2 linked regions of the Telluria mixta genome follow. The protein of the gene in region 2 interacts with the protein of the main gene of each other region in a pairwise test. Links are inferred from orthologs where the notes say so. Each region holds a gene or a part of one and is shown on either strand. Other genes may lie near its edges. The genes, in order: aceE and nth.

Region 1 (6,338 bases), 2.6 Mb from region 2 along the record:
TTCGGCACCTGGCGCAGTTCCAGCGCGCCCGTCGAATCGACGATGCGCGGATCTTCCGGCACGAACGGCAGTTTTACCACGGCCGAACCGGCCGCGATGATCGCCTTCTGGAACGCGACGACCTTCTTCGCGCCATCCGGACCGGTCACTTCGATGTGGTTCGGGCTCAGGAATTTACCGACGCCCTGCACGACGTTGACCTTGCGCGCCTTGGCCATGCCGGCCAGGCCGCCCGTCATCGTCTTGATGACCTTGTCCTTGTAGGCGCGCAGCTTGTCGATGTCGACGTCCGGCTTGGCGAACGACACGCCGAGATCGGCCATGTGCGCCGTCTCGTCCATGATGTGCGCCACGTGCAGCAGCGCCTTGGACGGGATGCAGCCCACGTTCAGGCACACGCCGCCCAGCGTCGCGTACTTTTCGACGAGGACGGTGTTCATGCCCAGGTCCGCCGAGCGGAAGGCGGCCGAGTAGCCGCCGGGGCCGGCGCCCAGCACCATCATCTCGCATTCGACGTCGACCGGGCCGCTATAGCTGGCCGCGTTCGGAATGGGTGCTGCCGGTGCCGACGGGGTCGGGTGTGCCGGTGCGTACGAATCGGCCGGCTTGTTGGCCGGTGCCTGCTCGGCGGCAGGCGCCGCAGCAGGTGCCGGAGCAGCTGCAGGTGCCGCAGCAGCGCCCGCGCCTGCGTCGTCGACGGTCAGCAGCAGCGAGCCTTCGCTCACCTTGTCGCCGACCTTGACCTTCAGTTCCTGCACGACGCCGGCGTGGGTCGACGGGATCTCCATGCTGGCCTTGTCCGATTCGACAGTGACCAGCGACTGGTCGACCTTGATGGTGTCGCCGGGCTTGACCATCAGCTCGATGATTTCGACTTCCTTGAAATCGCCGATATTCGGGACTTTGACTTCAACGGTGCTCATGGGCTCTCCTTACAGCAGCGTCTTGCGCAGGTCGGCCAGGACATCGGCCAGGTAGGTCGTGAAGCGGGCGCCGGCGGCACCGTCGATCACGCGGTGATCGAACGACAGCGACAGCGGCAGCATCAGACGCGGCTGGAAAGCCTTGCCATCCCACACCGGCTTCATCGAGGACTTGGACAGGCCCAGGATCGCGACTTCCGGCGCGTTGATGATCGGGGTGAACGCGGTACCGCCCAGGCCACCCAGCGACGAGATCGTGAAGGTCGCGCCCTGCATGTTCGCCGGCGACAGCTTGCCTTCGCGCGCCTGTGCGGACAGCTCGCCCATTTCGGTGGCGATCTGCGACACGGACTTCTTGTCGGCGTCCTTGATGACCGGGACGACCAGGCCGTTCGGCGTGTCGGCCGCGAAGCCGATGTTGTAGTACTTCTTGAGGATCAGCTGGCCGTTGGCTTCGTCCAGCGACGCGTTAAAGTTCGGGAACTTCTTCAGCGCGGCGACGGAGGCCTTGATCACGAACGCCAGCATGGTCAGCTTGACCGGCGACTTGGCTTTCGCATACGCGGCGTTCGATTCGACACGCAGGTCTTCCAGGTCGGTCACGTCGGCTTCTTCGAACTGCGTCACGTGCGGGATCATGACCCAGTTGCGGTGCAGGTTCGGGCCGGAGATCTTCTTGATGCGCGACAGCGGCTGCGCTTCGGTCTCGCCGAACTTGGAGAAGTCCAGCGACGGCCACGGCAGCAGGTTCAGGCCTGCGCCACCGCCGGCTGCGGCCGGCGCGGCCGTCGGGCCTGCGGCCAGTGCCGACTTGACGAAGCCCTGCACGTCTTCCTGGGTGATGCGGCCCTTCGGACCGGAACCCTTGACCTTGTTCAGGTCGACGCCCAGTTCACGCGCGAACTTGCGCACGGACGGCGACGCGTGGGCCGATGCGAAGCTCGCGGCAGGCGCGGCGGCGGCGGCCGGTGCAGGTGCCGGTGCTGCGGCGGGAGCCGGGGCCGGTGCTGCGGCGGGTGCCGGCGCCGGTGCAGGCGCTGCGGCCGGAGCCGGTGCCGGTGCTGCGGCTGCAGGTGCCGGCGCCGGTGCGGCTTCCGCGCCGCCAGCGGCTTCCTCGAGCAGCAGCACGAGCGAGCCTTCGCCGACCTTGTCGCCGACCTTGACCTTGAGTTCCTTCACGACGCCCGCATGGGTCGACGGGATCTCCATGCTGGCCTTGTCCGATTCGACCGTGATCAGCGACTGGTCGACCTTGATGGTGTCGCCCGGCTTGACCATCAGCTCGATGATTTCGACTTCCTTGAAGTCACCGATGTCGGGGACTTTGACTTCCACAATGCTCATAGTGTGTTAGCTCCGTATTATTGTCAGCTCAATCATACGTTGCCCCCGTCAGGAACGCTATTCCTGCGGGGGCAACGGGCTTAGAGCATTACTGGGTCACAGGATTCGGCTTGTTCGGATCGATGCCGTACTTGGCGATCGCGTCCGCCACCACCTTCGCGTCGATCTTGCCTTCTTCGGCCAGCGACTTCAGCGCGGCGACCGTGATGTAGTAACGGTTCACCTCGAAGAACTCACGCAGCTTGGCACGGCTGTCCGAACGGCCGAAGCCGTCGGTGCCCAGGACCTTGTACGTGCGGCCGCTCGGGATGTACGCGCGGATCTGTTCGGCGAACAGGCGCATGTAGTCGGTCGTCGCGACGATCGGGCCTTCGGAACCCTGCAGCAGCTGGGTCACGTACGGCACGCGCGGTGCTTCGGTCGGATGCACCAGGTTCCAGCGGTCGGCATCCTGGCCGTCGCGGGCCAGCAGGGTCAGCGACGGGCACGACCACACGTCGGCGGCGACGCCCCAGTCGTTCTTCAGCAGTTCGGCAGCGAACACGGACTCGCGCAGGATGGTGCCGGAGCCCATCAGCTGCACGCGCTGCTTGGCCGACTTGTCGCCTTCCTGCAGCAGGTACATGCCCTTGATGATGCCCTCTTCCGTACCCGGCTTCAGGCCCGGCTGCTCGTAGTTCTCGTTCATGATGGTGATGTAATAGAACACATCTTCCTGCTTCTCCACCATGCGATGCAGGCCGTCCTGGATGATCACCGCCACTTCGTGCGCATACGTCGGGTCGTACGGGACGCAGGTCGGGATGGTCGCCGCGAAGATGTGGCTGTGGCCATCTTCGTGCTGCAGGCCTTCGCCGTTCAGCGTCGTGCGGCCGGCCGTACCGGCCATCAGGAAGCCGCGGGCGCGGATGTCGCCGGCCAGCCAGGCCAGGTCACCGACGCGCTGCAGGCCGAACATCGAGTAGTACGTGTAGAACGGGATCATCACGCGGTTGTTCGTCGAGTACGACGTCGCCGCGGCGATCCACGAGCACATGCCGCCCGCTTCGTTGATACCCTCTTGCAGGATCTGGCCCGCCTTGTCTTCGCGGTAGTACATCACCTGGTCCTTGTCGACCGGCTCGTACAACTGGCCCTGCTGGTTGAAGATACCGATCTGGCGGAACAGGCCTTCCATACCGAACGTACGCGATTCGTCGACCAGGATCGGGACGATGCGCTGGCCGATGGCCGGATCCTTCAGCAGCGCGGTCAGCGTACGCACATAGGCTTGCGTCGTCGAGATCTCGCGGCCGGCGGCGGTCGGGTCGGTGACGGCCTTGAAGTTCGACAGCGGCGGGACCGGCAGCTTCTCGTCGGCCTGCTGGCGGCGCTGCGGCAGGTAGCCGCCGAGGGCCTTGCGGCGCTCGTGCAGGTATTTCATTTCAGGCGCGTCGTCGGACGGCTTGAAGAACGGGATGTCGGCCAGCTTGTCGTCCGGGATCGGGATGGCGAAGCGGTCGCGCATTTCGCGGATGGCCTCGTCGTCCAGTTTCTTGGTCTGGTGCGCCGTGTTGCGCGCCTCGCCCGACTTGCCCATGCCGAAGCCCTTGACGGTCTTCACGAGCAGCACGGTCGGGGTGCCCTTGTTTTCCTGGGCGTTCTTGAAGGCCGCGTAGATCTTGTGCGGGTCGTGGCCGCCGCGGGTCAGGCGCCAGATGTCGTCGTCGGTCATGTTCGCGACCATCTTCAGCAGCTCGGGGTGCTTGCCGAAGAAGTGCTTGCGCACGTACGCGCCGTCTTTCGCCTTGTAGTTCTGGTATTCGCCGTCGACGGTTTCCATCATCACGCGCTGCAGGATGCCGTCCTTGTCCTTGGCCAGCAGGGCGTCCCAACCCGGGCCCCAGATGACCTTGACGACGTTCCAGCCGGCGCCGCGGAAGTCCGCTTCCAGTTCCTGGATGATCTTGCCGTTACCGCGCACCGGGCCGTCCAGGCGCTGCAGGTTGCAGTTGACGACCATGACGAGGTTGTCGAGCTTTTCGCGCGCGGCCATGCCGATCGCGCCCATCGATTCCGGCTCGTCCATCTCGCCGTCGCCGCAGAAGACCCAGACCTTGCGGTTGTCGGTCTTGGCGATGCCGCGGGCTTCCAGGTACTTCAGGAAGCGCGCCTGGTAGATCGCCATGATCGGGCCCAGGCCCATCGACACGGTCGGGAACTGCCAGAAGTCCGGCATCAGTTTCGGGTGCGGGTACGACGACAGGCCCTTGCCGTCGACTTCCTGGCGGAAGTTCAGCAGCTGCTCTTCGGTCAGGCGGCCTTCCAGGAACGCACGGGCGTAGATGCCGGGCGACGAGTGGCCCTGGATGTACAGCAGGTCGCCACCGTGGTCTTCGGTCTCGGCGTGCCAGAAGTGGTTGAAGCCGATGCCCAGCATGTTGGCCAGCGAGGCAAACGACGAGATGTGGCCACCGAGGTCGCCATCCAGGCGGTTGGCCTTGACGACCATCGCCATCGCATTCCAGCGCATCCACGAGCGCAGGCGCTCTTCGTATTCCAGGTTGCCGGGGCAGTGGGCTTCCAGGTGGGCCGGAATCGTGTTCACGTAGGCGGTGTTGCTCGAGAACGGAACATGGGCGCCGCGGCGGCGCGCCAGGTCGACCAGGCGCTCCAGCAGGTAGTGCGCGCGATCGGTACCTTCGAATTCGATGACCGCTTCAAGCGCGTCGAGCCATTCCTTGGTCTCGAGCGTATCCGGGTCGTTGGCGGCTTGTGCCGTCAACTGGTCGAGTTGAGCTGACATTGCTACGTCTCCTTGAGTGTGGTGCCCCACCCGATCCTGAAATTCGTCACGGACGTTTGGTGGCGAAAAGACTATCCCTTTGATAAAGCCTGACGATTCTACCAGTGGAGCACGCAATTTTCAAAATATGATATTCGATTTCATAATGTGAGATGAAGGCCATGTGAGGCGCATGAAATGCGGGTTCTGCCCGACACAGGCACGTCGATAAATATGACAACGAACGGCGCCGGGCGGCGCGCGATACCGTTGCGGCACGTATAATTTCGTTTTTGTCCAGCACACGAGTCCCTGCCATGACCGCCCAACTGATCGACGGAGTCAAACTTTCCCAACAACTGCGCGCCGACATCGCCGCCCGCACCGCCGCCCTCACCGCTGCCGGCCACCAGCCCGGCCTGGCGGTGATCATCGTCGGCGACGATCCGGCCAGCCACGTCTACGTGCGCAACAAGGTCAAGGCCTGCGGCGACGTGGGCTTCCACTCCGTGCTGGAAAAGTACGAGGCCGATCTCTCCGAGCAGGCCCTGCTCGACCGTATCGCCGCCCTGAACGCGGATCCGGCCATCCACGGCATCCTGGTGCAGATGCCGCTGCCGAAGCACATCGACGCAACGAAGGTCATCGAAGCCATTGCGACCAGCAAGGACGTGGACGGCTACTCGGTGCTGTCCGCCGGCGAACTGATGGCCGGCCTGGAAGGCTTCCGCCCATGCACGCCGTACGGCTGCATGAAGCTGATCGAGACGACCGGCGTCGACCTGCGCGGCAAGCATGCCGTCGTCATCGGCCGCAGCAACACGGTCGGCAAGCCGATGGCGCTGCTGCTCTTGCAACAGAATGCCACCGTCACCATCTGCCATAGCGGTACGCCGGACCTGGGCTACCACACCCGCCAGGCGGACGTCGTCGTGGCCGCCGTCGGCCGCCGCAACACGCTGACGGGCGACATGGTCAAGCCAGGCGCCATCGTCATCGACGTGGGCATCAACCGCAACGACGAAGGCAAGCTGTGCGGCGACGTCGACTTCGACAGCGTCAAGGAAGTCGCCGGCCACATCACGCCGGTGCCGGGTGGCGTGGGTCCGATGACCATCACCATGCTGCTCATGAATACGCTGGAGTCGGCCGAGCGCGTCGCCAAGCGCGCATAAGCGCCTTAAACGGCCGGCCCGGGTAAGATGGCGGTGAGATTGAATAAAGGACTCTAGACATGACGACCGAAACGACCAATCCCCTCCTCGACTTCTCGGGCCTGCCCCGGTTCGACCTTATCCGCCCCGAGC
Region 2 (5,886 bases):
ATCCAGTCTCACCGTTCGCGCACACCCCGTTTTCGCAGCGTATCGCTGCCGGCTACGAGCTGATGTACCGCCTCGGCAAGGACTATGAGAAACCTGCTTTCGGCCTGAACTCGACCATCATCAACGGGAAGACGGTCGGCATCATGGAACGCGCGGTCGTCAGCAAGCCGTTCTGCAAGCTGATGCACTTCAAGAAAGACATGAGCGACACGGACTTCGCCGCGCTCAACCAGCCGACGGTGCTCGTCGTGGCCCCGCTGTCGGGCCACCACGCGACCTTGCTGCGCGACACCGTCCGCGCCCTGCTGCCGGACCAGGACGTCTTCATCACCGACTGGGTCGACGCGCGCATGGTTCCGCTGTCGGACGGTGCGTTCCACCTGGACGACTACATTTATTACGTCCAGGACTTCATCCGCCACCTGGGCCCCGACGTCCACGTGATCTCCGTGTGCCAGCCGACCGTGCCGGTGCTCGCCGCGATCTCGCTGATGGCGACGAACAAGGACGCCAAGCTGCCGAAGTCGATGGTCATGATGGGCGGCCCGATCGACCCGCGCAAATCGCCGACGGCCGTCAACGACCTGGCGGTGGAAAAGCCGTACTCGTGGTTCGAGAACACGGTGATCTATGCGGTGCCGGGCAATTATCCGGGCTTCGGCCGCAAGGTCTATCCGGGCTTCTTGCAACACGCCGGCTTCATCGCGATGAACCCGGGCCGCCACGCCCAGAGCCACCGCGAGTTCTACCAGCACCTGGTGCGCGGCGACGACGATTCGGCGGAAGCGCACCGCAAGTTCTACGACGAGTACAACGCCGTCCTCGACATGCCGGCCGAGTATTACCTGGAAACGATTAAAACGGTATTCCAGGAAACCCGCCTGCCGAAGGGCACGTGGGAAGTGGGCGGCCAGCTCGTGCGTCCGCAAGACATCGAGAGCGTGGCGCTGTTCACCATCGAAGGCGAGCTGGACGACATTTCCGGCGCCGGCCAGACCCATGCGGCGCACGACCTGTGCACCGGCATCCCGGCCGACAAGCAGCAGCAGTTCACGGCACCGAAGTGCGGCCACTACGGCATCTTCTCGGGCCGCCGCTGGCGCGAAATCATTTGTCCGATGATCGGTGAGTTCATCCGCAAGAACGCCTGAGCGTTGCAGATGTCCCCATGAAGAATGCCGCGGCTCGCACCGCGGCATTTTTTTTATTGCGGGTGCCGCGTCTCGATCATCCAGTGCAGGCCATAGCGGTCGATGACGGCACCGAACGCATCCGCCCACGCCGTCGGGCGCAACGGGACGCGCACGTCGCCGCCCTCGCCCAGCGCCTGCAGGATGCGGGCCGCCTCGTCCGCGCTGTCGACGTGCAGATTCATCGAGAAGCCCGCGAACGCCGGCGCCTGATCGGGGTGATGGCCTTCGGAGAAATAGACTGTCGACTCGCCGATGCGCAGGCCGGCGCGGATGATCTTGCCGGGACTGCCGGGCGCGAGGAACTGTGGTTGTGAATCGGGAATCGCCGTCAGCTGGAACAGCACGTCGGCGTGGAGGACGTCACGGTAGAAGGAAATGGCTTCGGCGCACAGGCCGGGAAAATAGATCGTTGGAATCGCTTGCATAAAAGTCGCTGGTTCGGTGAAGGGAATGGCCCAGGGATGCGTAGTGCACGATGTCCTCCTTTCTTTTGTTGTTGGCGCGTCAAGAATAACAGAAGGCCGCTCCCGCGCGAACGGGAACGGCCCGGTATTTCACCTGCCGGGGCCGCCTTGAAGGCAGCCCACGGATGAGTGATCGGTTAGCGATGACGCCGGCGCGCATCTCATGGCGGAGGCCGCATATTGTGTTCGCGCCAGGCGTTCACGCCGTAATGGTGGTTGCGGTAGCGGACAGGCACATTGCGGCTGCGGCGGATCTCGTGGATGGCGGCGGAGGCGGCGCTCAGCAGCGCAGCAAGCTTCGTGGACATGGCGAGATGGTTCTTGCTCATAGACCCTCCTGGTTGTCATTGCCTGGACTCCAGTAGACCATCGGACTGAGCCGTCACTCCGTACGTTGCATCACGAAAGCATGCAGATGGCATTAACCTGGAGCATTTCGACGCGATAGGACTTTTCGCGGATAATGACGGTCTATCCAGTTTTGAAGTAGCACCGCCGTGACCAAGACGCTCGCCGACCAGATCGAAGACCTGCTGCCGCAGACCCAGTGCACCAAGTGCGGCTATCCCGCCTGCCGCCCGTACGCGGAAGCGATCGCGCGCGGCGAGGCCGAGATCAACCAGTGCCCGCCCGGCGGCATGGAAGGCGTCGCACGGCTGGCACGGGTCACCGGCCGGCCCGTCATCCCGATCAACCCGGCCAACGGCGTCGAGCGTCCGCGTCCCGTCGCGTTCATCGACGAAAGCCTGTGCATCGGCTGCACCTTGTGCATCCAGGCGTGCCCCGTCGATGCGATCCTCGGCGCCGCCAAGCAGATGCACACGATCATCCCGAGCCTGTGCACGGGCTGCGATTTGTGCGTGGCGCCCTGCCCCGTCGACTGCATCGCGATGATTCCGCGCACCGACGATCCGGCCAGCGAGCCGACCGGCTGGGCCGCATGGTCGCAGGAACAGGCGGACGCCGCGCGCGCGCGCCACGACTTCCGCACGGAGCGCCTGCGCCGCGAGAAGGAAGAAAACGATGCGCGCCTGGCCGCCAAGGCGCTGGAAAAGATGCGCGCGGTGACGGCGGAACAAACGAATACGGCGGAAGAGCTGGCGGAAAAAGAACGCAAGCGCGCGATCATCGCCGCCGCCATCGAGCGCGCGAAGCAGAAGGCCGCCTCGGACAAGAAAGACTGAAACATCGATGAATCCCGCCAAACGCCTCGAGATCTTCACGCGCTTTCGCAACGCCAATCCGCATCCCACCACCGAACTCGAATACACGACGCCGTTCGAACTGCTGATCGCCGTGCTGCTGTCCGCGCAGTCGACGGACGTCGGCGTCAACAAGGCCACGCGCCGCCTGTACCCGGTGGCGAACACGCCGCAGGCGATCCTCGACCTGGGCCTGGACGAACTCAAGACCTATATCTCGACGATCGGCCTGTACAACAACAAGGCGAAGAACGTCATCGCCACGTGCGAGATCCTCGTGAACCAGTACGGCGGCGAAGTGCCGCGCTCGCGCGAGGCGCTGGAAGCCCTGCCCGGCGTGGGCCGCAAGACGGCGAACGTCGTGCTGAACACGGCGTTCGGCGAACCGACGATGGCCGTCGACACGCACATCTTCCGCGTCGCGAACCGCACGAAGATCGCACCGGGCAAGAACGTCGACGAAGTGGAGATGAAGCTCCTGAAATTCGTGCCGAAGGACTTCCTGCACGACGCCCATCACTGGCTGATCCTGCACGGCCGCTACACGTGCGTGGCGCGCACGCCCAAGTGCTGGAACTGCATCATCAACGACCTGTGCGAGTACAAGGACAAGACGCCGGCGCCGAAGGACGCGTGAGCGACGCCGGTCTTCCCGTCAGATGACCCGGCGCGGCGCCGCCGTCAGCGGATCGCCGCTGTTCGGCGTGCCCGTCGGCTCGATCAGCAGGATGTGCGCTTCTCCCTGCGCGCGCGGCCGGTGGCGCATGCCTTTGGGGACGACGAACATCTGGCCGGGCTGCAGCGTCACCGTTGAACCATCCTCGAGGTCGATCTCGACGCAACCCTGCAGCACGAGGAAGAAGTCGTCGGTGTCGTCGTGGACATGCAAGTGGTACTCGCCGCGCAGCTTCGCGACCATCACGTCGTGACCGTTGAACAAGGCGACCGTGCGGGGTTGAAAGGCTTCCGTGAAGGTGGCCAGCCTGGCGGCCAGATCGATTGCAGCGTGCATGATGTCTCCGATGAAAACCGCATTGTGAAGGGCCGCCGGACCGTGGGTCTTGTACAATCGTTGCATGAACCAGGCCATCTTCGGAGAGCTCGCCAACGGCGTGACGCTCATGCGGGCGGACTTTTCCGACCACGCATCCGAGCGCCACAGCCACGATTGCTTCGCGATCGGCGCCACGACGTACGGCATCCAGCGGTTCCGCTGCAAGGGCACGCAGTACGACAGCCGGCCCGGCGATCTGGTCCTGTTCAACCCCGACGACGACCATGACGGCTGCCGCGGGACGGCGGACGGATTCCGCTACACGATGTGGTACGTCCCCGATGCATTCGTCGCCAGTTGCTTGGACGGCAGCCGGTATTTTTCCAGCCCTCACGCGACCGACCGCCAGCTGGCCGAGACATTCGGCGCATTGTCCGCCAGTCTGGCGCAGACGCCGGCCGAATCGCTGCGCGCGGAATCGCTGATGCGCGCTTTCCTGGGCACGATGCTGGCGCGGCACGGCGCGCGGCCGCAGTCCCTGCCGTCGCTCGCCGCCGGTGCTGCCACGCTGGCCCGGGTGAAGGACTACATCCGCACGTACTACGCGCGCGACATCACCGTGTCGGACCTGGCCAATGTCGCCGGCCTGTCGCGCGCGCACCTGACCCGCGCGTTCACCGCCGCGTACCACGTGCCGCCCCACGTGTACCTCAACACCGTCCGGATCGCGCAGGCGCAAGCGCTGATCCGTCTCGGCACGCCGCTCGCCGCCGTCGCGCTGGAATGCGGCTTCGCGGACCAGAGCCATTTGACGCGGCGCTTCAAGGGCAGCGTGGGCGTGACGCCGTCGGCCTGGCACAAGATGCAGCGCGCCGCCCCGTTCACTTCGTGAGGACCAGCGAAAAGAAGATGCGCGTGGGCCCGTTCGACAGCTTGAAGAACAGCTTGTTGCGGCCTTTCCTGAAGTGCACCACGCGCTTGCCTTCGTTCAGGTTGTAGTCGCGCACAAAGGTGTTCCTCGTCTCGTAGACGCGGCCGAAGAACGAGTCCTTATTGACGTTCCCGCCTTCCCAGACCAGCCGGTCGTTCAGCCACAGCTGCACATCGTCGTCCGCGCCCACCCAGATCGTCAGGTCCTGCTCCGCGTCGAGCATCAACTCCGTATAGCCGTAGTACACGGCGTCTTCCGCGTGCACGGGCGGCTCCAGCGGATAGCGGGCCATGTCGACGTAGTCCCATTTGACGAGGCGTCCGCCCTTGCCCCGATAGGCGGCGTCCAGCACGACACCCTGCTCGGGCGGATGGCGGTAATTGGCAAACAGCCCTGCGCCGTGCCGCCCGGCGAACGGGCCGATCAGGTACCAGCGGTTGACCCACACGCGGTTCGCATAGGTACCGCCCGGGCCGATCATCCTGCCCGTTCCCTTGACCATGCTGGCAGCATCGACGGTGGGAATGTGCGCGACGCCGCCGCCGAACATGGTGCCCGCGCCCCCGATGTAGGCCTGCGTCGCGCGATCCGGCAGGTCGGGATTCCTGAACGCGGCGATCCGGTCCAGCATCGTGCGGCCCACGCCGCCGGTGTTTCCGCTCCCCAGGCCTTGGCCGCTCCGGCCGTTGCCGGCGCCGTCGCCTTTGCCATTGCCTTTACCGTCGCCTTTACCGTTGCCGGTACCACTCTGCGTCCCGCTCGCCGCGTCGGCCGCGACCTGCACGCCGTTCTGCTGCTGTTCCAGCTGATTGCGGCGCTCTTCCAGCGCGACGCGCGCCTTCGCTTCGAGCTGTTCGATCTGCGCCGCCGCTTCGGCAGCGGTCTGCGGTTCGGCGGCAGGCGGTTCCTCCGCCCTTGCCTTCTCCGCAACCTGTTCCAGTGCCTTGTCCTTCGGGATGTCGAGCAGCTTTGCGAGCTGTTCGGCCTTGGTGTCGCGCTCGATCTCGTCGATCTTGCGCGACAAGTCCTTCGCCTGCTTCAGCAATTCTTCCGGCGCCTTCGGCTGCGCGCTGAACTGCACCTCGTCTTCCTTGTTCTCGGC

What was found.
Region 1: the proteins of nth (region 2) and aceE interact in binary tests that used the Escherichia coli proteins (3 or more experiments, as listed by UniProt). The link is inferred for Telluria mixta from one-to-one orthologs.

Annotation. Positions count from the first base shown.
Region 1 is NZ_CP119520.1:3,203,340-3,209,677, reverse strand. The notes cover bases 2,156-5,410. They hold aceE (pyruvate dehydrogenase (acetyl-transferring), homodimeric type), read right to left. Parts: upstream 5,053-5,410; coding sequence 2,356-5,052; downstream 2,156-2,355. Other genes in these bases: folD (bifunctional methylenetetrahydrofolate dehydrogenase/methenyltetrahydrofolate cyclohydrolase FolD), read left to right, coding at 5,349-5,410; aceF (dihydrolipoyllysine-residue acetyltransferase), read right to left, coding at 2,156-2,267. Also shown: lpdA (dihydrolipoyl dehydrogenase), read right to left, coding at 1-923; more of aceF, read right to left, coding at 933-2,155; more of folD, read left to right, coding at 5,411-6,206; P0M04_RS14245 (M3 family metallopeptidase), read left to right, coding at 6,266-6,338. UniProt on the Escherichia coli protein: Component of the pyruvate dehydrogenase (PDH) complex, that catalyzes the overall conversion of pyruvate to acetyl-CoA and CO(2).
Region 2 is NZ_CP119520.1:605,515-611,400, forward strand. What follows is about bases 1,870-4,672. They hold nth (endonuclease III), read left to right. Parts: upstream 1,870-2,848; coding sequence 2,849-3,496; downstream 3,497-4,672. Other genes in these bases: P0M04_RS02640 (hypothetical protein), read right to left, coding at 1,870-1,986; rsxB (electron transport complex subunit RsxB), read left to right, coding at 2,155-2,841; P0M04_RS02655 (cupin domain-containing protein), read right to left, coding at 3,515-3,871; P0M04_RS02660 (AraC family transcriptional regulator), read left to right, coding at 3,936-4,672. Also shown: P0M04_RS02630 (polyhydroxyalkanoate depolymerase), read left to right, coding at 1-1,151; P0M04_RS02635 (VOC family protein), read right to left, coding at 1,205-1,618; more of P0M04_RS02640, read right to left, coding at 1,819-1,869; more of P0M04_RS02660, read left to right, coding at 4,673-4,745; P0M04_RS02665 (cell envelope integrity TolA family protein), read right to left, coding at 4,735-5,886. UniProt on the Escherichia coli protein: DNA repair enzyme that has both DNA N-glycosylase activity and AP-lyase activity. The DNA N-glycosylase activity releases various damaged pyrimidines from DNA by cleaving the N-glycosidic bond, leaving an AP (apurinic/apyrimidinic) site.